DNA from 2 places in the Streptomyces violaceusniger Tu 4113 genome. Region 2 is predicted to be linked to the other one. Evidence: riboswitches for the same ligand, from Rfam matches in the RefSeq annotation. Region 2 holds a riboswitch; the other holds the start of a gene.
What was found. A riboswitch is a leader RNA that binds a small molecule or an ion and turns the genes downstream of it on or off. The one in region 2 is predicted to bind glycine.

Region 1: another riboswitch for glycine. It lies ahead of gcvT (glycine cleavage system aminomethyltransferase GcvT); the one in region 2 lies ahead of gcvP (aminomethyl-transferring glycine dehydrogenase).

The regions. Positions count from the first base shown of each region.
Region 1 covers NC_015957.1:1,705,938-1,720,557, forward strand. Annotated here, with positions in the region: gene STRVI_RS07625 (DUF6531 domain-containing protein) at 1-1,102, opposite strand, end outside; gene STRVI_RS07630 (Uma2 family endonuclease) at 1,295-1,861, shown strand; gene STRVI_RS07635 (RNA polymerase sigma-70 factor) at 1,852-2,745, opposite strand; gene STRVI_RS07640 (carboxymuconolactone decarboxylase family protein) at 2,742-3,299, opposite strand; partial or broken gene STRVI_RS47560 (L-serine ammonia-lyase, iron-sulfur-dependent, subunit alpha) at 3,431-3,603, opposite strand; gene STRVI_RS07645 (DUF2267 domain-containing protein) at 3,781-4,158, shown strand; gene STRVI_RS07650 (DEAD/DEAH box helicase) at 4,173-5,852, shown strand; gene STRVI_RS07655 (DsbA family protein) at 6,074-6,649, opposite strand; gene STRVI_RS07660 (hemerythrin domain-containing protein) at 6,836-7,417, opposite strand; gene STRVI_RS07665 (DUF2795 domain-containing protein) at 7,585-7,779, shown strand; gene STRVI_RS07670 (L-serine ammonia-lyase) at 7,949-9,331, opposite strand; gene glyA (serine hydroxymethyltransferase) at 9,471-10,736, opposite strand; gene gcvH (glycine cleavage system protein GcvH) at 10,762-11,142, opposite strand; gene gcvT (glycine cleavage system aminomethyltransferase GcvT) at 11,423-12,550, opposite strand; glycine riboswitch at 12,720-12,830, opposite strand; gene STRVI_RS07690 (AAA family ATPase) at 13,000-13,701, shown strand; gene STRVI_RS07695 (enhanced serine sensitivity protein SseB) at 13,983-14,620, shown strand, end outside.
Region 2 covers NC_015957.1:6,459,134-6,473,753, forward strand. Annotated here, with positions in the region: gene STRVI_RS26330 (CPBP family intramembrane glutamic endopeptidase) at 1-512, opposite strand, end outside; gene STRVI_RS26335 (hypothetical protein) at 661-2,163, opposite strand; gene STRVI_RS26340 (hypothetical protein) at 2,610-3,197, shown strand; gene STRVI_RS26345 (DUF5999 family protein) at 3,462-3,668, shown strand; gene gcvP (aminomethyl-transferring glycine dehydrogenase) at 3,795-6,710, opposite strand; glycine riboswitch at 6,776-6,900, opposite strand; glycine riboswitch at 6,902-6,999, opposite strand; gene STRVI_RS26355 (PRC-barrel domain-containing protein) at 7,112-7,441, shown strand; gene STRVI_RS54825 (DNA polymerase IV) at 7,417-9,693, opposite strand; gene STRVI_RS26365 (MerR family transcriptional regulator) at 9,834-10,460, opposite strand; gene STRVI_RS26370 (bifunctional nuclease family protein) at 10,628-11,101, opposite strand; gene ftsR (transcriptional regulator FtsR) at 11,154-11,906, opposite strand; gene STRVI_RS55640 (FHA domain-containing protein) at 11,924-12,751, opposite strand; gene STRVI_RS26385 (DUF881 domain-containing protein) at 12,882-13,805, opposite strand; gene STRVI_RS26390 (small basic family protein) at 14,264-14,596, opposite strand; gene STRVI_RS26395 (DUF881 domain-containing protein) at 14,593-14,620, opposite strand, start outside.

The DNA.
Region 1 (14,620 bases), 4.8 Mb from region 2:
GGGGGCGCTGCTCCCGGGCCCGGCGCCACAACTGCCGGAAGGTCACGCCACGCCATGCCTCCTGACGGTGGGTCGCGTCCATACGGTGGGTCTGCTGGACGACCGACTCGCGCAGCGGCTCCAGCTTCTCCGCGCGGGTACGGGGGTGGGCCGTGGCGTACAGCAGCGCCCGGCGCTGCCGGGCGTAGCCCAGAGCGATGATCCAGGTGGCCGGGAGGCGCAACAGGGCGTACCCGAAGAGAGCTTCGGGGGCGGTCCGGCCCTGGCGTTCGGCAGCCAGCACAACATCAGGCTGGTGCCGCCGGCCCAGGCGGGACCGGCGCACATCCCAGATCCACGCGACGGCAAGGCACCCCAGGATGATCCACAGGCCCCACTCCCCGGCCAGCCTCTCCCGCCACTCCATCGCGGTGTGGTCGCTAGGGAAGGCCGCGGCGTAATTGGTCACCCAGTGGATCGCCACCGCCCCGGCCAGCGGCACCAGGGCCGCGACCCGGGTCAGGACGCGGGCACCACACCACAGCAAGCCCACCGCCAGCCCGCCGAGCGCGCTGGCGAAGATGTGCACCTCGTAGGGGAGTGTCGGACCCCCGACGTCGACGGTGCCGGTCGATGAGGGAAACCAACTGCCGAGGATCTGTCCGAGGCCGGGAACGTACGGGGGGTCGAACAGTCCCCCCGCGATCTGCCAGCCACCCTCATCCGTGGGAACGGCCTTACCCGCGGACTCGGCGTACATCAGAAGCTTTTCCAGCAGACCGAACCCCGCCCCGGCAGCGCCGCCCAGCACCACGAAGTCCGCCAGACCCCACTGCATCCGCCTGCGCAGTGCCCACCCCGCGACCAGGAGCGGTGCGATCTTGATCAGCTCCTCCACCACCGGAGCCGTCGTCCACGACACCACATCCATGACGCCCGACAGCGATTTCTCCCGCGCGGTCGCCAACTGACGTGCCACCACGAGTTCCAGGGCCATCGAGAGGACACCGCAGCCGTACGCACCCACCCCGAAGGCGAGCAGCACCGTCGGCCACCGCACCGTCCGCACCGGCCAGGACAGCAACAAGAGCTGCAACACAGCCCATACGGACGCAGCAGCCATCCAGAACGCCACGCCCGCAGCCCCCTCCGACGTTGTCAGTGATCCGTCACGCTAAGTCGAACAGCAGTGACATACAAGGGGGGGCCAAGCGGCCTGAGGCGAGGATCAGTGCGTCCCGAATACGAGGCGCCCACCCCGGTACGCTGAGGCCAGCGCCACCAGCCCCGTCGCACAGGTTCAGGGAGGTGAGTCATGACCGCCGAGATGGTCGCTCCCGCGTGGATGCACGAGCAGATCACGGCTGAGCAGTACGACTCCTGGTCCGAGGAGCAGTGCGCGGGCATTGAGGTCGTGGACGGGATGGTCGTGGTGAGCCCCAGCGCGTCGAAGCGGCCCAACCGCCTGGCTCGGATCCTTGCCAACGCCCTGGAAGACGCGGCAGGCCCCGACTGGAACGCCGATACCGACTTCGACGTCCGGTTCCAGGACGTGCCGCTCACCAATCGTCGTCCGGACGTGGTCGTGTATCGCGCGGAAACGATCGACATCACGCCCACCCGCCCCGAGCATGTACTGCTGGTGGCGGAGGTCGTGTCGCCCGGTTCGGAGACCACCGACCGCATCGTGAAGGTGGACCAGTACGCCAAGGCCGGAATCGCCTTCTACTGGCGGATCGAGCAGGCGGCCACCGGCGTCCCACTCGTCTACACCTACGTCCTCGACCCCGCGACGAAGACCTACCGGGAGGGAGACGTGTTCACCGGTGTGGTGAAGGTTGCGGCGCCGTTCCCGGTGCAGGTCGACCTCGGTCAGCTCTGATTGCTCGGACCTCGAGCGTCCGGACGGCTGGTCGGCGGCACATGGCGCAGTTTGTCCGGGTTGCGGATGATGCGGATCTGGGTGATGCGGGCGTTCTCGACCTCGGCGCAGGCGACGGTGTCCGGGCGGCCCGCGACCGTGAGCAGCAATCCCGGGCTGCCGTTGACGTCCACCGCGTGCACCCGGGGGTCGTCCATCGGCTGAGTGAGGACGGCGGCGAGGAAGCGGGCGACCTTTTCGGCGCCATGCTGCGGGCGGAGGGCGGCCTTGACCTTGCCGCCGCCGTCGCTCCACGCCGTGACGTCGGGGGCGAGCAGCTCCATCATCCGGTTGAGGTCGCCGCCGAGGCAGGCGGCCAGGAACTCATCGGTGACCTGACGCCGCACCTCGGCCGGTGTGTCGTAGCGCGGTCGGCGGGCCTGGACGTGTGATCTGGCCCGGTGGCCCACCTGCCGTACGGACGCCTCGCCGCGGTCCAGCATTCCGGCGATCTCCCTGAACGAGAAGCCGAAGACCTCCTTGAGTACGAAGACCGCTCGCTCCAGCGGGGAGAGCGTTTCGAGGACGACGAGCAGGGCGAGCGAGACCGACTCGGCCAGCTCCACCTCCTCGCCCGCGTCGGGCTGGGTGACCAGCGGCTCGGGCAGCCAGGGGCCGACGTACTGCTCGCGGGTGGCGGCGGCGGAAGTGAGCCGGTTGAGCGAGAGGTTGGTGACCGTACGGGCCAGATAGCCCACCGGGTTGTCCACCCGGGTGGTCACCTGACTGCAGCGCAGCCAGGCGTCCTGCACCATGTCCTCGGCGTCGGCGACGCTGCCGAGCATGCGGTAGGCGATGCCGAACAGCATGCGCCGGTGGCGCTCGAAGGTGGTCGCGTCGATCACGTCCGTGACGGTACCGCGCAGGTGTCCGAGAAGCCCTGGCTGGTCAGGCCGAAGGCGCTGTTGATGCGCGAGCGGTAGTTCTCCAGGGCGACCATGGCGGTGAGTTCGACGAAGGCGGCCTCGCCCAGCCGCTCGATCAGGGTGGCCGCGAGTTCGTCGGTGACGCGGGGTTCGGTTTCGGTCATCGCTTCGGCGTAGTCCAGGACGAGCAGTTCCAGCCCAGTGAAGGCGTCCTGGTGGTCGCGCCACCGCGGGACCTTGGAGATCTTGTCCATCGGGAGTCCGAGGGCGTCGGCCTCCCAGTGGCCGAAGTCCATGCACCACGAGCAGTTGATCCTGGCCGCCGCGGCCATGACGGCGAGGTGCTTGAGGCCCCGGTCGAGGCGGTTCCACTTGGCGGCGCCGCGCTCCTGCCGGACGTAGGAGAGGAGCACCCGCCCGTTGTGGCCGATGGCCAGGCCAGGGTCGAGCACCTTGCCGTAGGTGCGCCGGGAGTACCAGGCGCCGATGCGGTTGAGCAGCGTGCTGGGCGGAGTGAGCGAGATACGGGCCATGGCGGGTTTCTCCATCCTGTCGCGGCCGGGGTCGAAAGACCTTCCGCAGGTGCGACAGAACAGGCCGCCGGAGTGTGACATCCGGCGGGCACTCATCCGAAGCGGACGGATCCGGCCGGAGCCGCCCGCCCTCAGCACTCGATGACGTTCACCGCGAGCCCGCCCCGCGCCGTCTGCTTGTACTGACCTTCATATCGGCGCCCGTCTGCTTCATCGTCTTGATGACCTTGTCGAGCGAGACATGGTGGCGGCCGTCGCCGCGCAGGGCCATCCGCGCGGCGGTGACCGCCTTGACCGAGGCCATCTCCCTTTGGCAAGGCGCCGTTGTCGCCGACCGCTTGGGCATGGCGGGTCGAGTCAGGGCGCGCATTTGGACCTGGTGTGCGCACGCGGCGGGCCGCCGGGGTCGCCATGCTGGAGAGCCTCGGTGGCAGACACCAGAGATCCCGGAAAGTCGAAATGCCGAAGAGAGGCAGCTCTCATGGATTACGAGACGTTCATCAGCACCGTCTCCCAGCGCTCCGGCCTCCCGCGCGAGCAGGCGGAGGCCTTCACCCACGCCACCCTGGCGACCCTGGCCGAACGGATCACCAGGGGCGAGGCGGACGACCTTGCCTCGGAGCTGCCCAAGGGGCTCAAGGAGTCGCTCGTGTCTCCGACCCCGGAGGCCGAGGGCTTCGGGCTCGACGAGTTCGTCAACAGGGTGAGCACGCGGGCCCGGACCAGTCCGGAAGTCGCCCGGGAAGGCGCGGCAGCGGTGCTGAGCACCGTCCGGGAGGCGGTCAGCGGGGGTGAGTTCCGTCATGTCATGTCGCAGTTGCCGAACGAGTTCGAGGAACTCGTCCACACTCCGGCCTGACCTGCCGTGCGGCCATGACAACAGACGCGCCCGCCGAACAGATCGGCTTCGCCGACCTGCGACTGCGGCCTGAGCTACTGCGGGCACTCGCGGGGCTGGGCTACGAGGAGCCGACCCCGATCCAGCGCGAGGCCATCCCTCCGCTGCTGGACGGCCGCGATCTGCTGGGCCAGGCCGCCACGGGAACCGGGAAAACCGCCGCATTCGCCCTGCCGGTGCTTCAGCGCATCAGCCAGGACGGTGGTGGGGCGGAGCCGTCGGCCCTGGTCCTGGTGCCCACCCGTGAGCTGGCCATGCAGGCGTCGGAGGCCATCCACCGCTACGGGCGCGACCTGGGCACCCGGGTCCTGCCCGTCTACGGCGGGCAGCCGATCGGGCGGCAGTTGCGCGCCCTGGAGCGCGGCGTCGACGTGGTGGTGGCGACACCGGGCCGGGCGCTCGACCATATCGGGCGCGGGACGCTGCGGCTCGACAGCCTGGAGACACTGGTGCTGGACGAGGCCGACGAAATGCTCGACATGGGCTTCGCCGAGGACATCGACGCGATACTCGAGGGCACACCGGCGGATCGCCAGACCGTGCTCTTCTCCGCGACGATGCCGGCGCGCATCGACGCCATGGCCCGGCGCCATCTGCGCGGCCCGGTACGCATCCAGATCGAGCGGGAGAAACCGGCCCCCGGTGAGACGCCCAAGGTGCGGCAGTCCGCATACGTCGTGGCACGGGCGCAGAAACCCGCCGCGCTCGGTCGGGTGCTGGACGTGGAGTCGCCGGAGGCCACCATCGTCTTCTGCCGGACGCGGGACCAGGTCGACCAGCTCACCGAAACGCTCAACGGACGGGGATACCGCGCCGAGGCACTGCACGGCGGAATGGGCCAGGAACAGCGGGACCGGGTCATGGGTCGGGTGCGCGGCGGCACCGCGGACCTGCTGGTCGCTACCGATGTGGCCGCCCGCGGGCTGGACATCGAGCAGCTCACCCATGTGGTCAATTACGACGTGCCCTCCGCGCCGGAGTCCTATGTCCACCGGATCGGCCGGGTCGGGCGGGCCGGGCGGGAGGGTGTCGCCATCACGCTGGCCGAGCCCCGGGAACATCGGATGCTCAAGGCGATCGAGCGGACGACCCGGCGGCAGATCCGCGTGGAGAAGGTGCCGACCGTCGCCGATCTGCGCGCCCGTCGGCTGGAACTGACCCGAGCGGCACTGCAGGAATCCATCGTCGAGGACGATCTCGACCGCTTCCGGGTGGTGGTGGAGACCCTCACGGACGAGTTCGACGTGATGGATGTGGCGCTGGCCGCGGTCAAGCTGGCGCATGAGGCAGGGGGCGCGGCGGTCGACGAGGAGGAGATTCCCGAAGTCGCTCCCCGCGGCGGGCGCGGGGACCGTGAGGGGCGCGGCGCACCGGGCCGCGGCCCGCGGGGGACCAGGGCCCCCGCGGAGGGCATGACGCGCTTGTTCATCGGTGCCGGGCGCAGCGCGGGCATCAGGCCACAGGATCTGGTGGGCGCCATCGCCGGGGAGTCCCGGCTGAGCGGGCGGGACATCGGCTCGATCGAGATCGCCGACCGCTTCTCCCTGGTGGAAGTCCCCGCCTCCGCGGTCGACGAGGTGATCCGCGCGTTGCGCGGCACCACCCTCAAGGGCCGGAAGCCGATCGTCCGGCGGGAGCGCGACCGGGCGGGCTGACCCGCGGCGCCGCACCCGGGAGTTACCTTCGGCCGGGCTCAAGCGCTGGTGAAATACGGTCTGTTCGCGGTTCAGGACCACCGCGGCACCAGAGGGGGACAGCGTGCCCCCAGGGCGAGTGACATACACCACGGACCACGCGAGGACTCCGCCGGTCGTCGTCAGCGGCGTTCAGCTTCACCGTCGTGCGTAACCATCTCTCACCACGCGCTGTCCGCCGGTCACGCCGGGTGGTGGAGGGCGGCCGCCACCGCGGTCCTGATCAGGACCGGGTGGGGCCTTACGGGGACACCCTCGACGAGTACGGTCGGCGTGGCGCTCACCCCGCGTTCGGCCGCCTTGGCGGTGACGTACGGAGGCCAGTCCAGATGGACACCGTCGCGCACGCACGCGGCGAAGGCGTCGTTCAGCCCGACCCGCAGGCCGAGCGCGATCAGCTCCTCGTCACTGAGCCCGGGGCCGCCCTCCGGCGGCTGGTTGGCGAAGAGTGTGTAGAGGTACTCCATGAATGCCCCGCCGTCGGAGGCGCAGCCCGAGGCGGCCGAGGCGCGGGTGGAGTACCGGCTGGTCGACATGGCGTCCAGGAAGGCCATCGGGTGATAGACCAACGTCACCTGACCCTCGGTGACCATGGCATCGAGCAGCGGCCCCGATGTCTCCTCGAACATCCGGCAGAAGGGGCACTGGAAGTCGATATAGGCATCGATGATCACTGGGCCGTTGCCGACGACGACGCCATCGCCTTCCTGAGGCGCGTGAGCCGGCACCCGAGCCGGGAGTGGCGTCTGCGGTTGCATGTGGTTCTCCTCGCGGCTGGAAACGGCGGTGGGGGCTGGATGTCCCGCTCTTCTGCGTCCTCGGAGTAGCCGCATTCCAGTACATAACGCGCAACGGACGCCGAGGGTGCACGACGGGGCGGGCCGCGACGGGCGACCCGCCCCTCGGCCCGGTATGCGGCCGACCTCGCGGTCCGCCGCCCACGGTCAGCCGGCGGCGCTCTTCAGGAGGTCCTTCGTCCGGTCGACGAGTGAGGCGAACGGCCCCACCGCCCACTGAGCCGCGGGGGACCCGGCCACGCCCGGGTGCGGGTGCGTCGGGGCGATCTTCTCCGTCATCTGCAGCTTCGTTCCCATGCTCCGGCGCTTGTCCTCGGAGCAATCCCGCAGGATCGCGGGGAACTCCTCCCGCTCCTCGTGCTCGGCGTGGTCGATGACCGCCTTCTCGAATCCGGCCAGCCTTCTGTCGAATTCGGCAGTTGAGACGTCCATCTTCTCGAGCTCGACGAGAACCTTGTTCGCTTCCTTCTCCTCCTTGTTGCGGGCGCTGGCCTCCTGCTCACCGGCTGTTTCCTTCGCGACCGGGCGCAGAATCATCTCCTCGCCGGTCTCATGCACCGCGAGGAGGGCCCGCAACTCGTCAAAAGCCTGCTGCTTGTGCTTGCCCTCGGCGCCCTTCACATCCGAGAAAAGGTCGCGGATGCGTGCGTGCTGGTCGAGCAGAATGGCCACCACATCACCCTTCGGCAGCTTCGCTGCCTCCGCACGTTCGGTCTGCGCAGTGCTCATGACGCTGTCCTCCGCATTTCGATGGATGTCAGCTCATAGGGTGACCAGAATCGGGCGGCGGAAACCGGTGTGCCACCTGATTGGGTCCCTGGGCTACGGGCACCTCAGGCGAGGCACGGCGGAACCGAGCACCGTGCCACTCGAGCCTGTGAAGGGAAGGATCGGCCATGGCGAAGCCCAACCCCACCGACCTGCAGAAGGCACTCAAGAACGCGAGCTACCCGGCCGACAAGGAGTCCCTGGTGGAACGCGCCAAGGACAACGGGGCGGACCGTGAGCTGGTCGACCAGCTGTCCCACCTCAAGAAGGGCAGCTTCGAAGGCCCTGACGAGGTCCAGAAAGCCGTGTTCAAGGGGAAGTGAACGTCGCCGTAACGACACCGCACCCACCCGGACATCCCAGAGAGTTTTCAGGGACTTTTCGCGGGCTTTCACGCCTGTCCGAGGACTTCCGAGGGACTTTCCGCCGTGTAAGCAGGGCAGGCCCTGACAGCGCCGAAAGCTGCGAACGCGCTGGTCAGGGCCTGTTTCCTCAGCACTCGATGACGTTCACCGCGAGCCCGCCCCGCGCCGTCTCCTTGTACTTGACCTTCATATCGGCGCCCGTCTCCTTCATCGTCTTGATGACCTTGTCGAGCGAGACATGGTGGCGGCCGTCGCCGCGCAGGGCCATCCGCGCGGCGGTGACCGCCTTGACCGAGGCCATGCCGTTGCGCTCGATGCAGGGGATCTGGACCAGGCCGCCCACGGGGTCGCAGGTGAGGCCGAGGTTGTGTTCCATGCCGATCTCGGCGGCGTTCTCCACCTGTTCCGGGGAGCCGCCGAGGACCTCGGCGAGGCCGCCGGCGGCCATGGAGCAGGCGGAGCCGACCTCGCCCTGGCAGCCGACCTCGGCGCCGGAGATCGAGGCGTTCTCCTTGAAGAGCATGCCGATGGCGCCCGCGGCGAGGAGGAAGCGGATGACGCCGTCCTCGTCGGCGCCCGGCACGAAGCGCGTGTAGTAGTGCAGGACGGCGGGGATGATGCCCGCCGCGCCGTTGGTGGGGGCGGTGACCACGCGTCCGCCCGCCGCGTTCTCCTCGTTGACCGCCATCGCGTAGAGGGTGATCCACTCCATGGCGCGGGCGGTCGGCTCGCCCTCGGAGCGCAGCGCGCGGGCGGCGGTGGCGGCGCGGCGGCGGACCTTGAGGCCGCCGGGGAGGATGCCCTCCTGGGACATGCCGCGGGCCACGCACGCCTCCATGACGCGCCAGATCTCCAGGAGGCCGTCCCGGATCTCCTTCTCCGTGCGCCACGCCTTCTCGTTCTCCAGCATCAGGGCCGAGATGGACAGGCCCGTCTCGTGGGAGAGCCGCAGCAGCTCGTCGCCGGTGCGGAAGGGGTGGGTGAGGACGGTGTCGTCGAGCTTGATGCGCTCCTCGCCGACCGCGTCCTCGTCCACCACGAAGCCGCCGCCGACCGAGTAGTACGTCTTCTCCAGCAGCGGATGGCCCTCGGCGTCGTACGCGAGCAGCGTCATGCCGTTGGCGTGGTACGGCAGGGAGCGGCGGCGGTGCAGGATGAGCTGAGTCGACGCGTCGAAGTCGATCTCCTGGCCGGGGCCGATCTCGGTGCCGAGCAGCCGCAGCCGCTTGGTGGTCCGGATGCGCTCCACTTCAGCGTCGGCCGCCTCGACGTCGACGGAGCGCGGGGAGTGGCCCTCCAGGCCCAGCAGCACGGCCTTCGGAGTTCCATGGCCATGACCGGTGGCGCCCAGCGAGCCGAAGAGCTCGGCGCGCACGGAGGCGGTGTGGGCCAACAGGCCCTCGTTCTTCAGCCGGCGGACGAACATTCGCGCGGCCCGCATCGGGCCGACGGTGTGCGAGCTGGACGGGCCGATGCCGATCGAGAAGAGGTCGAATACGGAGATGGCCACCGGGGGACTCCTTCGTCTGCACGCGGGGGGAGGCGTGCGGGCCGTGCGGGGGTGGTGCGGGCCGTGCGGGGGTGGTGCGGGCCGTGCGGGGGTGATGCGGCGGGGGCGCGCCAGGGCGGGCGCGCCCCCGTGTCCAGGGTTACTTGGACAGATGGGCGTACAGCGGGTGCTTGTCGGCCAGGGCGGGGACCCGGGCCCTCAGCGCCTCCGCGTCGTAGGACGGCTTGAGCGTCTGCGCGATGACGTCGGCGACCTCGCGGAAGTCCTCCGCGGTGAAGCCGCGCGTGGCCAGCGCCGGGGTGCCGATCCGCAGACCGGAGGTGACCATCGGGGGCCGCGGGTCGTTCGGGATCGCGTTGCGGTTGACCGTGATGCCGACCTCGTGGAGCCGGTCCTCGGCCTGCCGTCCGTCCAGCTCCGAGTCGCGCAGATCGACCAGGACCAGATGGACGTCGGTGCCACCGGACAGGACGGCGACGCCCGCCTCCCGCACATCGGGCTGGGTCAGGCGCTCGGCGAGGATCCGGGCGCCCTCCAGCGTGCGCTCCTGGCGCTCCTTGAAGGCCGAGCCCGCGGCGACCTTGAAGGAGACCGCCTTGGCCGCGATGACATGCTCCAGCGGGCCGCCCTGCTGACCCGGGAAGACCGCCGAGTTGATCTTCTTGGCCAGATCGGCGGTGGAGAGGATCACGCCACCGCGCGGACCGCCCAGGGTCTTGTGGGTGGTGGTGGTCACCACATGGGCGTGCGGTACGGGCGAGGGGTGCAGCCCGGCCGCCACCAGACCCGCGAAGTGGGCCATGTCGACCATCAGGTACGCGCCGACCTCGTCCGCGATCCGGCGGAAGGCCGCGAAGTCGAGCTGGCGGGGGTAGGCCGACCAGCCCGCGATCACCATCTTGGGGCGGTGCTCCTTGGCCAGCCGCTCGACCTCGTCCATGTCGACCAGACCGGTCTCGGCGTCCACGTGGTAGGGCACCACGTTGTAGAGCTTGCCGGAGAAGTTGATCTTCATGCCGTGGGTCAGATGGCCGCCGTGCGCCAGGTTCAGCCCCAGGATGGTGTCGCCGGGGGAGAGCAGGGCGAACATCGCGGCCGCGTTGGCCTGGGCGCCCGAATGCGGCTGGACGTTCGCCGCCTCGGCGCCGAAGAGCTCCTTCACCCGGTCGATGGCGATCTGCTCGACCACATCGACGTGCTCACAGCCGCCGTAGTAGCGGCGGCCGGGGTAGCCCTCGGCGTACTTGTTGGTCAGGACCGAGCCCTGGGCCTCCATGACCGCCGCCGGAGCGAAGTTCTCCGAGGCGATCATCTCCAGGGTGGACTGCTGGCGGTGGAGTTCGGCGTCGACGGCGGCGGCGACATCCGGGTCGAGCTCGTGCAGGGAGCTGTTGAGAAGCGACATCAGGGTCCCGATCGGAAGAGGAGGGTCAGTTTTCGGCGAAGGCGGTGTACGCGTCGGCGGAGAGCAGTTCCTCCGGCTCGCCCGTCACCCGCACCTTGAACAGCCAGCCGCCCTCGAAGGGGGCGGAATTCACCAGCGCCGGATCGTTCACCACGTCCTCGTTGATCTCGGTGACCTCACCGGAGACCGGCGAGTACAGGTCGCTGACCGACTTCGTGGACTCCAGCTCACCGCAGGTTTCACCGGCGGTGACGGCGGAGCCGACGTCCGGGAGCTGGACATAGACGACATCGCCGAGCGCGTTGGCCGCGAATTCGGTGATGCCGATCGTCGACACGCCGTCCTCGTCGGCGGCCGACAGCCACTCGTGCTCCTTGCTGTAGCGAAGCTGCTGGGGGTTGCTCATGGTCCGATTCTCCTGGATACGGGGGAGTGCTTGGGAAACGGGTCTTAGCTGGTGGGACGCGACGCCGGTGGGTGCGGTGCCGTGGGAGCGGTGCCAGCGGGTGTGACGCCGGTGGGTGCGGTGCCAGCGGGTGTGACGCCGGTGGGTGCGGTGCCAGCGGGTGTGACGCCGGTGGGTGCGGTGCCGGCGCCATGTGACGCCGGCGGAAGCGGCGACGGTGGACGCCGTGCCGGTCCATATGAGGACGACGGTGGGGCGCGACGCGTTGCGGCGGGACCGCTCAGCGCTCGCGCCGGTAGAAGGGGAGCGCCACGACCTCGTAAGGCTCCCGGGTGCCCCTGATGTCCACCGAGACTCCCTCGGTGCCGGGCTTCGCGTACTCCGGGTCCACGTACGCCATCGCGATCGGCCTGCCCAGCGTCGGGGAGGGCGCGCCGGAGGTGACCTGGCCGATCTGTGAGCCGTCGGCGGCCACCACGGCGTATCCGGCGCGCGGCACCCGGCGGCCCTCGGCGACCAGGCCGACCAGGGTGCGCGGGCTGACGGTGTCCGCCTCGCGGGAGGCGGCCTCCAGGGCCTGGCGGCCGACGAAGTCGCCCGGCTTGTCGAACTTCACCACCCGGCCGAGCCCCGCGTCGAAGGGGGTGGTGTCGGTGGTCAGCTCGTTCCCGTACAGCGGCATGCCCGCCTCGAGACGCAGGGTGTCCCGGCAGGACAGACCGCAGGGCACCAGGCCCACCGGGGCCCCCGCCTCGGTCAGCGCGTCCCAGACCCGCTCGGCGTCGTCCGGCGCCAGGAACAGCTCGAAGCCGTCCTCGCCCGTGTAGCCGGTGCGGGCGATCATGGCGGGGACGCCCGCGACGGTGCCCGGCAGCCCGGCGTAGTACTTGAGCCCCTCGAGGTCGGCGTCGGTCAGGCTGCCCAGGATCCCGGGGGACTCGGGCCCCTGGACGGCGATCAGCGCATAGGCGTCGCGGTCGTCCCTTACGGTCGCCTCGAAACCGCCGGCCCGCTCGGTCAGCGCGTCCAGCACCACCTGGGCGTTGGAGGCGTTGGCCACGACCAGGAACTCCTCGTCCCCGAGGCGGTAGACGATCAGGTCGTCCAGGATGCCGCCCTCGTCGTCGCAGACCATGGTGTAGCGGGCGCGGCCCACGGCGAGCGCGGACAGCCGGCCGACCAGTGCGTGATCCAGGGCCTCTCCGGCCTGCGAACCGATGAGAGAGATCTCACCCATATGGGAGAGATCGAAAAGCCCGGCGTGAGTGCGCACCGCGGTGTGCTCGTCGCGCTCGCTGCCGTAGCGCAGCGGCATGTCCCAGCCGGCGAAGTCGGTCATGGTGGCGCCGAGCGCACGGTGCCGTGCGTCCAGGGCGGTACGGCGTGGGGTGGGCGGGGCGTCGGTCACGATTCAGGCTCCAGGAGATCGGGGTCGCGCGACGGCGAGGACGTACGACAAGGACGCGTGCGTCCTCCCCATCTGTCATCGGAACCTGAGAGGTTCGCCGTGACGCCCGTAAGGGGCCCGGGTTGCACCTTGGGTGGAGCCGCGCCCGCGGCTCGCTTTTCAGATCTGCCTCGTCCACGCGGTATCGGGGCCTGAGAGATTCAAGGGAGGACTTGCTCCTTCGGCGCCCTGGGCACCCGGCACGACTGCCGGTGACCAAGGACTCTCCCGCGCGGATTCAAGCGGCCGGTATGGAGTTGCGCGCACATCATCGCATGTGTGGCCCAGAAAGGAAGCCCCGATCGGGGCGGCTCCGGCCCGATCGGGCAGAGGCAGCCTTGATGGACATTACCTTTTCTTGACACTCTGCGGGTACGAGCAGCGTTGACCGACCTGGGAGGACGATCACGGTGCATGGGCAGGGAACATACGAGAGCTCGCAAAGGCTCCTGCCGGCACGGCGTGGCCGCGTCCCCTCCGGGTCGACGGCCATCCCCGGCCGGCGCATCGCGGTGCACGACCTGCGCGGCCAGGTGCGGGGCGGCGGCGGCGCGGACCCGCGTGAGCTGCGCTTTCCGGTGGGGGACGTGCTGGTCGCCTCCGGGCTGCCGGGCGCCGGCAAGAGCACGCTGATCAACCGGACGGTGCCTCTCCTGGACGGGACGGGCACGGTCGTCATCCGGGTGGACTCGCAGAACACCCGGGAGGCGTGGGAGCGCCGGATGCCCGGCTGGCTGCCGTACGCGCTCTACCGCCCGCTGGTCCGGTACGCCCACTACGCCGGGCTGCGCCGGGCGCTGCGCTCGAACGTGAGCGTCGTGGTGCACGACTGCGGCGCGCTGCCATGGGTCCGCCGCTGGCTGGCCCGGGACGCGCGGCGCCGGGGCCGCAGTCTCCACATGGTGCTGCTGGACGTGGACGCCACCATGGCCCTTGAGGGCCAGGCCGCCCGTGGCCGCGGGGTCTCTGGCTATGCCTTCGGCCGGCATCGGCGCGCGATGCGGCGGCTGATCGCGGGGATGGAGGAGGGGCGGCCGCCGGCGGGGTGCGCCTCGGCGGTGCTGCTGGACCGCTCGACCGCGAGGGAGCTGCGCTGCATTTCCTTCGAGTGAGCCCCGCACCAGAAGTGAGCCCCGCACCAGAAGTGAGCCCCGCACCAGAAGTGAGCCATGCACGGGAGGGAACGGGGCATCCCCGTTCCGCGGGGAGGAAGGGAAACGCCGGGTGACCTTGGCCGAAAATCGGCCACCGAGGCATCACCCAGTGTGACGGTGGCGTGGGGGCCGGGCGAGGTGGGGAAGTGCTGTGGAGATGACGCCGCCCCCGCCGGCCCCGGGCCGCCCAGCCGCTAGGGTGCTTTGGGCAGGTAGGACGAGATGGCGGTTGGACGAAGATGAGCTTCCCGGAGCAGTACGGCATGGCCCCGGCTCACGGAGGATTCCCCGACGGCGCGCAGACCGCGTATCCGGCGTTTCCCGGCAATGAGCTCGAAGAGGTGATGGCCGCCTCGATCGACGTCCCCGGGGCCGGAGCGCGCATCGTCGAGACGCTCTCCCGCAGCCATATCTGGGTTCCGCTGCCAGGCGGCGGTGGCCCGGGCAGCCCGAGCCTCGATCTGCCCACGATGGAGATCGAAGGCGCCGCGTATGTCCCGGTGTTCAGCTCCGAGCAGCAGTTCCTGCAGCTCGTCGGCTCCCATATGTCCTTCACCATCGCCCCGGCCGTGGAGTTCGCCCGCGGGCTGCCGCCCCAGCTCGGCATCGCGGTGAACCCCGGTGGTGCGGTGGTCGTACCGCTGCCTCCGCCCGCCGTCCGGGAGCTGTGCCGTGCCGGGCGCAGCGAGCTCGACGGCCTGGCCACCGGGGGCAGGGTGCGGCTCTTCGAACCGGACTGGCAGGACGAGCCGGTGGACTTCCTGGCCGCCGCCGGGATCGAGTTCGCCAAGGGCAGTGGGGTGCGGACCGCCCGGCGCGCGCTGGCCAGCGTCGAGGGCGACGAGCCGGCGCTCTTCGTCGGCGTGCAGCTCGATGC
Region 2 (14,620 bases):
GTCCAGCCCAACTGCCCGAGCCTGCGCAGCAGATAGCCGACCACGATCACCTCCTCCAGCACCGCGTTCTGCACGGCGGAGGCGATCAGTACGGGGATCTTCCACCACACCTCGGGCAGCGACTCGGGCACCACCGTCAGATTGCCCCCGGCGGCCCGCGCCCCCAGATACAGCAGCAGCCCCGTGCCGCCGATCGCGGCCGCGACCGCGGCTCCCCACGCCAGGTCGAACCGCGGGCGGTCGCGGTCGAAACCGATCACCCGCAGCCCGGCGCCCTCGCGCAGCAGCAGATGGGCCACGAGCACGACCGGCACCAGCGCGGTCGAGATGCCGAAGAGCTGCCAGGCGAGATCCAGCCAGGGCCGCCCCGGCGCGGCGGAGGAGTTGAGATGGGCCGCCTGGTCCTTGAGCCCGCCCGGTTTGGTCACCGAGCCGATAAAGCTGATCAGTGCGGACAGCCCGCTCGCGCCGAGGGACAGCGCCAGCACGAGCAGCGTCTCATTGCGCAGCATCCGCCGCGAGAGCCCGTCCTCGACCACGGGCAGCTCCGCGCCCCGCGCCTGTGACCGCACTCCTGTCCCCACTTCCGCTTGTCCGCCTCATCGGGTGCACCCGCCCCGCTCACCGGACAATACGGTGTCATGGTCGACGGTGTGGGCGTCACCCGGAGAGATCGGTGGGCCAGGTGTGCACCGGTGCGTCGGTCCGCATCAGGGCGCAGTAGCGGCGGGTCATGGCCGCGAGTGCGGCGTCCCGGTCCAGCCCGCCGGCCAGCGCGCGGTGGTAGGTGGCCGTCTGCCAGGAGGCGCCGTTGACCCGCAGCTTGCAGCGCTCCTCGATCACGCCGAGGTAGCGGTCGCGGTCGGCGGGCTCCACGCCCCAGGAGTCGAGGCCGGAGGCGGCGAGCGGCAGCAGCTCCTCGCGGACCAGCCGTACGGCGGAGGTGCGGGCCAGGGAGGCCGAGCGGCCGGATTTGGGCCACTGCAGGACCGCGTCGATGCCGTGCCGGCAGGCCGCGTCGAAGTTGGCGGCGGCGGCCGCGAACGGCAGCCGGGTCCACACCGGGCGGGACTCCTCGGCGAGCGCCCTGACCAGTCCGTAGTAGAAGGCCGCGTTCGCGATGACATCGGTGACGGTGGGCCCCGCCGGGAGCACGCGGTTCTCCACGCGCAGATGCGGCACACCGTCTACGACGTCGTAGACGGGCCGGTTCCAACGGTAGATCGTGCCGTTGTGCAGCGCCAGTTCCTGGAGCTCGGGCACCCCGCCCTGGTCCAGCACCCGCAGCGGGTCCTCGTCCTCGCCGGTGGAGAGCAGCGGCGGAAAATAGCGCAGGTTCTCCTCGAACAGCTCGTAGGCGGAATCGATCCAGCGCTCGCCGAACCAGGTGCGCGGGCGCGCCCCCTGGGCGGCGATCTCCGGCGGGCGCACATCGGTGGCCTGCAGGAACAGTGGCGGCCGGGATTCGCGCCATGCCTCATGGCCGAAGACGAAGGGGGAGTTGGCACCCACGGCGATCTGCACGGCGGCCACCGCCTGCGCCGCGTTCCACGCGTCCGCGAAGCGCCCCGGGGTGACCTGAAGATGGAGCTGGACGGAAGTGCAGGCCGCCTCGGGGGCGATGGAGGCGCTGGCGTAGGTGAACCGCTCACGGCCCTCGATGTCGATGAGGAAATCCTCGCCGCGGGCGGCCAGCATCTGCTCGTTGAGGAGTTTGTAACGGTCGTCATAGGAGAGGCTCGTGGATCCCAGATCGTCCGCGGCGAGGGTCGGCAGAATTCCGATCATCACGATCTCGGAGGACACTTCCCGCGCCTTGCGATCGGCATATGACAAACCGGTTCGGAGCTCTTCCGAGAGCTGATCGAGAACGCGTCCGCGCAATCGGTGGGGCACGATGTTTACTTCAAGGTTGCACTGTCCGAGTTCGGTCTGGAAATCATGACTCCCGATGCGCTCCAGAACCTCCGCGTTCATCATCCTCGGCAGTCCGTCGGCCCCGGCGAGATTCAGCTCGATCTCCAGCCCCATCAGATTCTTCGGGCGGTCGAATCGCTTGTCGGCCAGGAGCCGGCCCAGCCCGTCGAGGCACTGCCGCAACCGGACGCGCTGCCGTCGCCGGCCGGACGGGTCGAACTCACCGGCTATGAGCTTGTCCCCCATCGAAGCGTCCCTCCTCGAGTGGATCATCGGTGCCAGCCGTCTGCACACCACGCTCGATGATGCCCACCAATGTGATCGATAACGCCCCGCGATCCCCACCCAGCCAGTAGGCTCTCTGGAACTGCTTATTGCGCCGGAAAATTGGACCGGCGAGTTCCAGCCTACCGCGCCGGCCCCAAAATGCCAGGTCATATCCGTTCATCTAGCACAGAATCGGGGAAAATCCCCGCCTTCGCACGGTCTGGATAACGTCTTGTGGGCAATGCGGGCAGCGGCTAGATGAAACACAACGGGAACACTTGTCGTATAAACTCGGCTAACGAGGCAGAGAGATAAGGCCCGAACGGTCTGTTCCGGTTCCCCTCTGACCCGTGTTCCACCGACAGCGCCGCCCAAACCCGGCCCGCTATCGCTTCACCGTGTCTCCAAGCGAGAGGCGACCCACCATGCCGCTGCATGTGCCCCAGGCCCCCGCGCCCGCCCTGCGCAGCGTCCTCACGGCCCTTGACTCCCCCACCGCCGTCCGCGAGGCCCGCACTCCGGTACTCTCCACGCTCACCGGCCCCTTCGAACCCGAACTCCCGCTCCCCGTCCATGTCCTGGACGACATCACCACCGCCGACGGCCCGCCAAGCACCCGGCTCACCGGCTGGCGCTTCCTGATCCGCGACGGGGACCGTACGGTGGCCGCCGCCGAGGCGATGCTCACCGCCGACGGCTGGGCCTTCTCACACTTCTCCGAGGGTCCCTATGTCAGCTCGGCCGAACTCGCCCTGAGCCAGGCCGAGTCGCTGCCCTCGGCGTACCAGCCGCGGCTGCTGTCCATCCCCGAGCTCTACATGGTCACGCTCTGGCTGCACGGCGACCTGACGGCGGACGGCGCCGAAGGCGGCCTCGGCGCGGGCGACCTGTTGGTGCCGCTCGCCCCGGCCCCGCCGGGGATCGCGCCCCACCGGGCGCATCGCGCAACCGATCTGCTACCGGTTCTCACCCACCGGCTCACCCGGGCTCCCTTGCTTGGCTCACCCGCCTGACCTGGGCCTCCATCAGATTGGGAGCGCCCCGTGACCGCCGGGTCACGGGGCGCTCCGCAGCATCCTCGTAACAGTCCTGCGGCGATGAACCGTCCGGACGGGTGATGCGTCATTATCTAGCGAGACCGGTACCGCTAAATCCCTGCGGATTCCAGGCCGTAGGGCAACACTGGAGCAATCGACCGACTCAAACCACGGGGGGCGGCCATGAACGCCGCAGCGAGCCGCAGGACATTCACCACTCCGCAGCGAAAGAACCCTGTCATGTGCCAGCATCAACCACCCTGCCCGTCAGCCGACTCCGCCGACCGGGAGGCCGCCCATCTGGTGGCGCACCACCCGGAGCAGGGATGGAGCCTGCTGTGCAACGGCGTCCTGCTCTTCGAGGACACCGGTGAGCTGCTGCCGGACGGGCGCGTCATCGCACCGTGCCGGCCGCGGGGTTCCGAGCACATCGTCACCGCGGCCTGACGGCCGCCCACGCCGTCATCACGGTCTGACCCGCCGTAGACGGCACGTACCCGCAGGGGCCGGCCCGGCGCATCCGCCGCACCGGCCCCATTGACGCGTTTGCCGCGCTTATCGAGGGGAAAACCCTCAGCCCTCGTAGGACTCCAGCGGCGGGCAGGAGCAGACGAGGTTACGGTCCCCGTAGGCCCCGTCGATCCGCCGCACCGGCGGCCAGTACTTGTCGGCCGCCGAGACCCCGGCCGGGAAGACCGCTTCCTCCCGGGAGTACGGGCGGTCCCACTCCCCGGTCAGCGACGCCGCCGTATGCGGGGCGTTCCGCAGCGGGTTGTCCTCCTTGGCCCACTCGCCGGAGCCGACCTTCTCGATCTCGGCCCGAATGGCGATCATCGCCTGGCAGAACCGGTCCAGCTCCGCCAGATCCTCGCTCTCGGTCGGCTCGATCATCAGCGTCCCCGCGACGGGGAACGACATCGTCGGCGCGTGGAAGCCGTAGTCGATCAAGCGCTTGGCCACATCGTCGACCGTCACGCCGGTGGCCTTCGTCAGCGGCCGCAGATCCACGATGCACTCATGGGCCACCAGACCGCCGGGACCGGTGTAGAGCACCGGGTAGTGCGGCTCCAGACGCTTGGCGACATAGTTGGCGCCGAGCACCGCGACCTGGGTCGCGCGGCGCAGCCCCTCGGCGCCCATCAGCCGGATGTACGCCCAGGAGATCGGCAGGATCCCCGCCGAGCCCCACGGCGCGGCCGAGACCGGGCCGACGCCGGTGGCCGGGCCTGCGGCGGGCTGCAGCGGATGGTTGGGGAGGTAGGGCGCCAGGTGCTCGCGCACCGCGACCGGGCCGACACCGGGGCCGCCGCCGCCGTGCGGGATGCAGAAGGTCTTGTGCAGGTTCAGATGCGAGACATCGCCGCCGAACCGGCCCGGCTCGGCGAGCCCGACCAGCGCGTTGAGGTTGGCGCCGTCCACGTAGACCTGGCCGCCCGCGTCGTGCACGGCCGCGCAGACCTCGGTGATGTGCCCCTCGAACACACCGTGGGTGGAGGGGTAGGTGACCATCAGCACGGCCAGTTCGGCGCCGTGCTTCTCGATCTTGGCGCGCAGGTCGCCGGTGTCGATCTCGCCGTCCTCACCGGTCTTGACCACGACGACCTTCATGCCGGCCATCACAGCGCTGGCGGCGTTGGTGCCGTGCGCGGAGGACGGGATCAGACAGACGGTGCGCCGGGTGTCCCCGTTGGCCCGGTGGTAGGCGCGCACCGCGAGCAGCCCGGCGAGCTCGCCCTGGGATCCGGCGTTCGGCTGCAGGGAGACCTTGTCGTAGCCGGTGACCTCGGCCAGCCGCTCCTCCAGCTCACGGATCAGGGTCAGATAGCCCTGGGCCTGCTCGGCCGGTGCGAAGGGGTGCAGCGCACCGAACTCGGGCCAGGTGACCGGCTCCATCTCGGTGGTCGCGTTGAGCTTCATGGTGCAGGAGCCGAGCGGGATCATGCCCCGGTCCAGGGCGTAGTCCCGGTCGGCCAGCCGCCGCAGATAGCGCAGCATCGCGGTCTCGGAGCGGTGCTGGTGGAAGACCGGGTGGGCCAGATAGCCGTCGTGGCGCAGCAGGGCCGCGGGCAGCGCGTCCGGCGCCGCGGCGTCCAGCTCGTCGACGCCGGGGATCCTGGCGGCGTCGCCGCTTCCGCCGTCCACCCCGAAGGCGGACCACACGGCGGCAAGCTGCGCACGGGCGGTGGTCTCGTCGCAGGCGATGCCGACGTGGTCGGCGTCGGTCAGCCGAAGGTTGACCCCGGCCTCCCGGCCCGCGGCGACGACCTCGGCGGCCCGGCCCGGCACCCGCGCGGTGAGGGTGTCGAAGAACGCGCCGTGCACCACCTCGACACCGCCGGCCCGCAGCCCCTCGGCGAGCACGGAGGCGTAGCGGTGGGTGCGGCGGGCGATCGCGGCGAGCCCGTCCGGGCCGTGGTAGACGGCGTACATGCCGGCCATCACGGCCAGCAGCACCTGGGCGGTGCAGATGTTGCTGGTGGCCTTCTCCCGGCGGATGTGCTGCTCACGGGTCTGCAGCGCCAGCCGGTACGCCTTGTCGCCGTCGGCGTCCACGGAGACCCCGACCAGCCGGCCGGGAAGGTTGCGGGCGTAGGCGTCGCGCACCGCCATGAAGCCGGCGTGCGGTCCGCCGAAGCCCATCGGGACGCCGAATCGCTGGCTGTTGCCCACCGCGATGTCCGCGCCCAGCTCACCGGGTGAGGTGAGCAGGGTGAGCGCGAGCAGATCGGCGGCGACGGTGACGACGGCGCCCAGCTCATGGGCGCGCTCGATGACCGGGCGCGGATCGCGCACCACGCCGGAGGCGCCCGGGTACTGCAGCAGCACACCGAAGACCCCGCGCTCGGCGATCTCGTCCGGAATGCCCTCGGCCAGATCGGCGACGACGACCTCGACACCGGTCGGCTCGGCGCGGGTCCGCAGGACCGCGACGGTCTGCGGCAGACAGTCGGCGTCCACCAGGAAGACGCCCTCCTTGACCTTGCCGACGCGCCGCGACAGCGCCATCGCCTCGGCGGCCGCGGTGGCCTCGTCCAGCAGCGAGGAACCGGCCGTGGGCAGCCCGGTCAGATCGGCGACGACCGTCTGGAAGTTGAGCAGGGCCTCGAGCCGGCCCTGGGAGATCTCCGGCTGGTAGGGCGTGTACGCGGTGTACCAGGCGGGGTTCTCCAGCACATTGCGCAGGATCACCGGCGGGGTGTGGGTGCCGTAGTAGCCGAGGCCGATCATCGACGGCAGCACCTGGTTGCGGTCGGCGAGCCCGCGCAGCTCGGCGATGACCTCCGGCTCGCTGCGGGCCGGGGGCAGGACATGCAGCGCCTCGGTGCTCTTTATGACCTCCGGTACGGCGGCCTCGGTGAGCTCGTCCAGCGAGCCGAAGCCGACGTGGGCGAGCATCTTGGCCTGCGCCTCGCCGTCGGGGCCGATATGGCGCTGCTCGAACGGAGTACCGCGTTCCAAGTCGGAGAGTGCGATGCGATTGGCGGTCATCTGCGGGGGCCTCCTGGTCTGTAACGACCGGCGAGGGGCACCGCGGCGCGGGTGCCCGGACGGCCTCCCCCTCTGTCATCTCAACCTGAGAGCTTCACCGGTCCACATAGCGCCTGACCGGTTTTCACCGTCGGTGAGGAGGGGTTCCGGAGCTCTGCTCGCCCGTGGCCCGCCCTGCTTTCCAGAGTGACCTCACCCGCACGGTACGTGTGCCTGAGAGATTCCGGGGAGGGTTTGCTCCTTCGGCGCCTCCGACAGCGTCGGCGGAGGACTCTCCCGCACGGGGTTTACAGCCACAGTCAGCGTACCAGCGGTTCTACCGTGGGGGACGGTCGCCGGCGTTCGAGTGGCCGAGCGCGGCGATGTGGCTTTTTGTAGGTATCAATGGCCACTTGCCACCTGTGGGAGAGAGCGTGCAGACCGATATCGACCCGCGGACCCTGATCGGCCGCAAGGCATTCGACCGCGAGGGCTCCAAGATCGGCACCGTGGACGAGGTCTATCTCGACGACGCGACCGGCGAGCCCGAATGGGCAGCGGTACGCACCGGGCTGTTCAGCCGGGACGTCTTCGTACCGCTCGAACCGAGCGAGGTCGTCGGCGACACCCTGCGGGTGCCGTACGACCGGGCGCTGATCAAGGACGCCCCGGACTTCGGAGTCGGCCGCCACCTCTCCCCCGAGCAGGAGTTGCAGCTCTACCACCACTACGGACTGGACGTCACCGGCTGACCTTGGCCCTGGGGCCGCCCCTGCTGGTGGCCTGGAGCCGGGGCCTGCATATGGCCCGGGGCCTCGCCGTGGCCCGGGAGCTGCTCGTGGCCCGGGGCCTGCTCATGGCCCGGGGCCTCGCCGTGGCCCGGGAGCTGCTCATGGCCCGGGGCCTGCTCATGGCCCGGGGCGTGGCCCTGCATGTGGCCTGAGGACTGGCCCTGCTCGTGGCCCAGAGCCCTCCCCGGCTCGGGTCCGCCGCCCGGTCCCGGCGCCGGCCCATCCCGGCCCGCGGCCAGGCCGCCTGGTCCCGCGGCCAGGTCATCCGGGCCGCCGATCTGCTCTGGGTCCGGGGCTATGGGCTCCCCCGGGTTCATGCCCGTGGTCCCCTCCCGGCCCGTAGCACCGCCCGGGGCCAGGTCCGAAACCGCCTCCGGGGCCACATCGGCGCCCGGACCCGCGGCATCCTCAAGGACCGAGCCCGGGACCTCCCCCGCGGCCGGTTCCACGCCCAGGTCCGTGACCGCCCCCCGAACCACATCGGGGCGCGGACCCGCGGCATCCTCAAGGACCTTCTCCGGGCTCAGGTCCGGGTTCGCGACCGCCTCCGAGGCCACGTCCAGGCACAGGCTCGCGCCATCCTCCGAGACCTTCCCCGGACCGAGGTCCAGACCCAGATCCGAGTTCGTGACCGGCTCCCCGGCCACGTCCGAGCATGGGCTCGCGCCGTCCTCCTGGACCGAGCCTGCGCCCTCCCCCGCGGCCGGGTTCGCGTCGGGGTCCGGGTTCACGACCTCCTCCGGGCCCGGGGCCACGTCCGGAGCCACGTCCGCGTTCGGGCTCGCGGCGTCCTCCGGGGCCGCGTCCAGGCCCGGAGCCGCATCCGCGTCCGGGCGCAGCAGGGGCAGCGGTTCGGTCGGCTCCAGTGCCGGGTCGTCCACGGTGAACGTCCGCACTCGCCCCGGCCGCGACCACGGTTCCTCGAAGCGCACGGTCACCCGGCCCACCCCGCTCCCCTGCACCCAGCCCGCCCCGTACTCGGCGTGCCGCACATCGGAGCCCGGCAGCCAGCGCCGCGGCCTCCCAGCGTCCTCAGGAGCCTCTCCCGCGCCCTCCCCCACAGACTCCGGCCTCTCGGGGCCCGGCACGCGCCGAGCGTCCCCCAGGGCCTCATGGGCCACTTGGGCGGCCTGGGCCGCCTGTGCGGCCTGCGCGAAGAGGTCCTCCTGGGTGTAGTCCGCCAGACCGCTGACCCCGACCCCCAGCAGCCGCACACCCGCCGTGGTTTCCACCCCGTCGATCAGCCGCGCGGCGGCCTCCCGCACCACCCCCGGATCGTCGGTCGGCCCGCGCAGGGTCTCCGAACGGGTCAGCGTGGAGAAGTCGTACCGCCGCACCTTGATCACGACCGTCCGCCCCGAGCGGCCCGCCTCGCGCAGCCGCCGCACACAGCGGTCGGCGAGCCGCGCGATCTCCAACTGCACCCGGACGCGGTCGGTGAGGTCGACGTCGAAGGTGTCCTCCACCGAGATGGACTTGGCGTCCCGCTCGGCGACGACGGGCCGCTCGTCCCGGCCCTCGGCCATCAGGAACAGCGACGCGCCGTGGGCCCGGCCCAGCAGCCGCACCAGCTCGGCCTCGCCCGCCTCCCGCGTCTCGGCCACGGTGTGGATCCCGGCCCGGCGCAGCGTCTCCGCCGTGGCGGGGCCGACGCCGGGGAGCGTCCGCACCGACATGGGGCCGAGCAACTCGCGCTCCGTCCCCGGGTCGATGACCAGCAGGCCGTCGGGCTTGGCCTGCTCCGAAGCGATCTTGGCGAGCATCTTGGATCCGGCGAGCCCCACCGACCCGGTCAGCCCGGTGACCGCCCTGATGTCGGTCCGCAGCCGCTCCCCCACGGCGCGCGCCGCCCCCGCGGTGGGCTCGGTGCCGCCCGCCTCCAGATCGACGAACGCCTCGTCCAGACTGAGCGGCTCCACCAGGGGCGAGAGCGTGTGCAGCAGGGTCATGACCACGTCGCTCACGGCGCGGTAGAGGGTGAAGCGGGGGATGAGGAACGCCGCGTTCGGACACAGGCGGCGGGCCTGGGCCATCGCCATGGCCGAGTGCACCCCGAACACCCGGGCCTCGTAGGAGGCCGTGGCGACCACGCCACGCGGCCCCAGACCCCCCACGATCACCGGCTTACCGCGCAGGCTGGGCTTGGATGCCTGCTCCGCCGAGGCGTAGAAGGCATCCATGTCCAGATGGAGAATCGTCGGCGCACCCCTCACACCTACGATGCTGCCGCACACCACTGACAATGGGCGGCACGACGGTCCGAAGGCGGGCCGGGGGCGCCGCTCCGCTCGCGTCCGGGGCGGCGCCTCACGAAAGGCGCCTCACGAAAGACGCCTGACAAAAGGGCGAGCGCTCAACCGGCCCGGTTGCGACGCGCCGCGAGCTCATCGGTGGGGTTGTGCCGGAGCAGCGTCTCCCCGGTGTCCACCCGCTCGCCGTGGAGCTGGGACAGCGCGCTCTCGACATCCCGCCAGACGACGCCCACGGCGATCCCGAAGACGCCCTGACCGCCTTGGAGGAGGTCCACGACCTCATCGGGCGAGGTGCACTCGTAGACGGTCGCGCCATCGCTCATCAGCGTCATCTGGGCCAGGTCGTCGAGCTCCCGGGCGCGCAGATGGATCACCGCCGCCCGGATGTTCTGCAGCGATACGCCGGTGTCCAGCAGCCGCTTCACGATCTTGAGGACGACCACGTCCCGGAAGCTGTAGAGCCGCTGGCTGCCCGAGCCGTACGCGGGCCGGACGCTCGGCTCCACCAGCCCGGTGCGGGCCCAGTAGTCGAGCTGGCGGTAGGTGATGCCCGCGGCCGCGCATGCGGTCGGTCCGCGGTACCCGACCCGCTCCGTATCCCCCGCGGCGGGCTCACGCGGCGGTGCTGCCTGTGCCGCGACCCGAGCCTTCAACGCCGGATCGGCCGGTGCGCTCCCCTGGAGCGTATACGGACCGCCGGCTGCCGTGCCGTCGCCGGTGCTTCTCACGCCGACCTCCGTCCTCGACCTGCCATCTTGAAGGTAGGCAGTCACCCGGGGTGCGTCAACGATCGCCACACTCGGCACGCCGAGTGATAATCACCCTAAGGGTGGTTTCCCGTGTCCCTCGTCTGGGAAAGGCTACTCGAATGCGCGAGCGAGGACCGGCATACCGTTCACTGGCTGCTGGTTCCGAAGTCCTCGGGCGAGATCTGGTCGAGGAACTCGCGGAACTTCTCCACCTCGTCCTCCTGCTCGTCCGGGATCGCGATACCGGCGTCGTCCAGCACGCCGTCGCTGCCGTAGATCGGCGTACCGGTGCGCAGCGCGAGCGCTATGGCGTCGGACGGCCGGGCACTGACCTCCACGCCGCTGGCGAAGACCAGCTCCGCGTAGAAGACCCCCTCGCGCAGATCCGTGATCCGGACCTCCGTGAGCTGCTGGCCGACCGCTTCGAGTACGTCTTTGAAAAGGTCATGGGTCAGCGGGCGCGCCGGAGCCATGCCCTGCTGAGCGAAGGCGATCGCGGTCGCCTCACCTGGTCCGATCCAGATGGGGAGGTACCGGTCGCCTCCCACTTCACGCAGGAGCACGATCGGTTGGTTGGAGGGCATTTCCACCCGGACACCCACGACGTCGAGCTCGTTCACACAGCAACCCTAGGACGTGCCCGGCCGGTTTGGATAGTCGGGGCCCGATCGGTCACCGCTCCTGGACCCTCAGAGCCGACCGCACCAGGGCCGCGTGCAGCTCTACGGAGAGCGTGGCGAGCTCTCGCACACTGGCCTCCGCATGCGCTCTGGTCTGCGGGTTTCTATGCAACCGCAACGGAGCGACCACCTGCTCGACCATTCCGGCCTCGCGCTCGGCGGAGGCTTTCATGATTCGCAGATGACGTGGTTCCAGGCCGAAACGACCGAGTTCGGCGATGAGCCGGGCGACGGTCACCGCCTCGATGTCGTACCCGCCGTCCGCGCTCGGCGCGAGCAGCCCGTACGACTCCCATTCGGCCAGCTGCGCCTCGCTGACCTCGGCTGTTGCCAGCAGCTCGACACGGCCCAGCCGGGCGACCGCGGGGCCGTCCGCGACCGCCCCGATACCGCCGTCGAGCACACCGGGCTGCCGCGCTCCCTGCGAAACGGCAGGAAGCTGCAACGGCTCGCCCCGCTCCAGGGCGTCCAGATGCTCCCGGATGACCTTGAGCGGCAGGTAGTGGTCACGCTGCATCCGGAGGATATGGCCGAGCCGCTCCACATCCCGCCGGCTGAATTTGCGATAGCCGGACGGCGTCCGGCGCGGCTCGACCAGACCTTCCGACTCCAAGAAGCGGATCTTGGAGATAGTGACCTCGGGGAACTCGTCCCGCAACAGATTCAGCACGGTGCCGATGCTCATCGACCGGCTGCCCGTGGGGGCGGTGCCGGTACCGGCACCGCCCGACGGTGTCTGAAGCATGGACCTCCCCTGACGGGTCAGATGCCGACGCCCCGCTGGCTCGGGTAGAAGACCAGCCGGTACTTACCGATCTGCACCTCGTCGCCACTGGTCAGCACCACCGGCGCGTCGATCTGCTCCCGATTGAGATACGTCCCGTTGAGGCTGCCGACGTCCGAGACGGTGAAGCTGCCGTCCTGGCCGCGCCGGAACTCCACATGGCGGCGGGAGACCGTCACATCGTCCAGGAAGATGTCGCTCTGCGGGTGACGGCCCGCCGTGGTGACATCACTGTCCAGCAGGAAGCGGCTGCCCGAGTTCGGCCCGCGGCGGACCACCAGCAGCGCCGATCCCATCGGCAGCGCCTCGACGGCGGCTTGCGCCTCCGGGCTGAGCGACGGCAGCGGCGTCTGCCCGGTCACCTCGGAGTCGTACGCCTCGAGACCCGAGATCGAAATGGTGGAGGTGGTCTCCGAGGCACGCTCGGAGGGCGCGCCGCCCCGCAGCGGGGCGCCGCAATTGGAACAGAACCGGCTGGCCTCCGCGTTCCGGTGGCCGCACCGCTGACAGACAGGCAAGCCGAACCCTCCACCACTGTGAGCGGCCGATGGCTCCTGGAAACCTATGGGGCCGGTCGCGGAGGGGTCGACAGACGCGCCCTGCGCGCCGACCTGGTCCCGGAACAGCGGGCGCTCCTCGGTCCCCCCTCCGCTCTCCTCCGCGGCACGCGAGGCGCGGTGGCGAGCGGTGCTGCTGCCGCCATCCTGGCGGGCACTCTTGCCGAACAACTTCCCGAACAACTTCACGGGCGATTCCCCTTGACTGAAACAGACCCGCCCGTGGGGCAGGACAAACCCTCGATGCACACACCAGACGGTCCGGACATCCTCACAACGTCCGTGACCACCAGACAGTTTCCATCACGCGCGGATCTTCTGGTGCGTTGACCCCCCGCGTCCACATGGTCTCCCCGAGAGACCCTCATTTCGAACCGCCTCACCGTGATGACGACCGAGCGTAGTCAGGCCGCTTCGCCGATCGCAAGGCATCCACAACGATCTTCTTCTCCCGCCGCACGGACACAGTGGCCTGCTCCTTCTCCAGGCTCTGCACCACCCCGCCGGGAATGTTCAGCGCCGGCTCCAGATCCTCCGGCTTGCCGATCACCTTCACAACATACGGTTGCGTCACTTTCTGTCCATCGATCTGGATCGCGCCACCGCTGTCCGCGAAGTAGGTGCCGGCGACCACCCGCACCTTGCCGATCTGGATCGCCTCGGCGCCCGCCGCGCGCAGCTCCTGCACCGTGTCGAGCAGCATGTCCGACTCCACGGAGCCCCGGGAGTCGTCGATCGTGATCGTGATGCCGGGACCCTGTGCTGCCACCGTACCCGCGAGCACGCCCAGCTGCTGCTCCTTCTGGAGCGTCTGCTTGCGGGCCTCCTCGGCCTGGTCGGAGCTGTTCTCCAGCTCGGTGCGCTGGTTCTCCAGTCTGCGCTTCTCGTCCTGGAGCCGCTGGGTGCGGGAGTCCAGCTCGTCGAGGATCCGGACCAGGTCCTCCTGCCGGGCGCCGCGCAGCACGCTGTTCTCGTTGGTCGAGCGCACCTGGATGGCGAGGCCCAGGCCGAGGCCGAAGAGCAGCAGGGCGACGATGAGCTGCGCACGGGTCAGCCGCGGCGGCCATACGCCCTTCAGCAGCCGCTGGCGGCCGGTCTGGGCCTCTTCCGGCCTCTGCCCAGCCCCAGGGCCGCCTTGCCCGGCTCCGGGGCCGGGGGCGGGCCCCACACGCTCTCCGGGGCCACTTCCGGGCCCACCGGGGGGCCTGGTGCCCTCGGCGGGCGGCGTGGGCGTGTCGCCCGCCTTGACGGGCCGGCCCTGGGCCTGCGGCGGCAGGGCCTCGGGCAGAACCGCCTTGGGCAGGGGCGTCCTGAGAGCGACGTCCTTGAGCCCGCCCGGCGGGGGCCCGGCAGCTCTGCCCGGCTCACCTCGCGGAGGCGCGGGGGGCCTGCCCGGCTCACCCCGAGGGGGCGTGGGCGGCCTGCCCGGCTGCTGCCGTACGTCACGGTGCTCGGGCTTCCGGGCGGGCGACGGGGTGCCCGACCGCGGCGTTTCGGCCGCGGACGGCCGCTCCGGCCGCGCCCGCTCGCGCGGCTCCCCGGAGGGCGCGGCCCCCTCGGCCGTCTCCGGCCGTCGCGGCGGCTCGGGCGACCGCCGCGGCTGCTCAGCCCCCGGTTCGGCCTTTTCGGCCTTCGCCGCCTGCTCGGGCCTCTCGGGCTTCGCGTCCCTCTCGACCAGTCGCGGCGTTTCGGCCGACCGTCGGTTTTCGGCCGACTCTGGCCGCTCGGGCTTCTCAGGGGTGTCGTCGGTCGTCATCGGCCTCACGCCCGGAAGACATGGCGGCGGATCGCGGCCGCGTTGGAGAAGATCCGGATACCGAGCACGACCACGACTCCCGTCGACAGCTGGGCACCGACGCCCAGCTTGTCACCGAGGAAGACGATCAGTGCGGCCACCACCACATTGGACAGGAACGATACGACGAAGACCTTGTCGTCGAAGATCCCGTCCAGCATCGCCCGGAAGCCCCCGAAGACCGCGTCGAGTGCTGCCACGACGGCGATCGGCAGATAGGGCTCGACCACCGTCGGCACCACGGGTCGGACCACAAGCCCGACCACGACTCCCACGATGAGCCCCAATACGGCGATCACGATGTGCCCTTCCCTGTGTCGGCG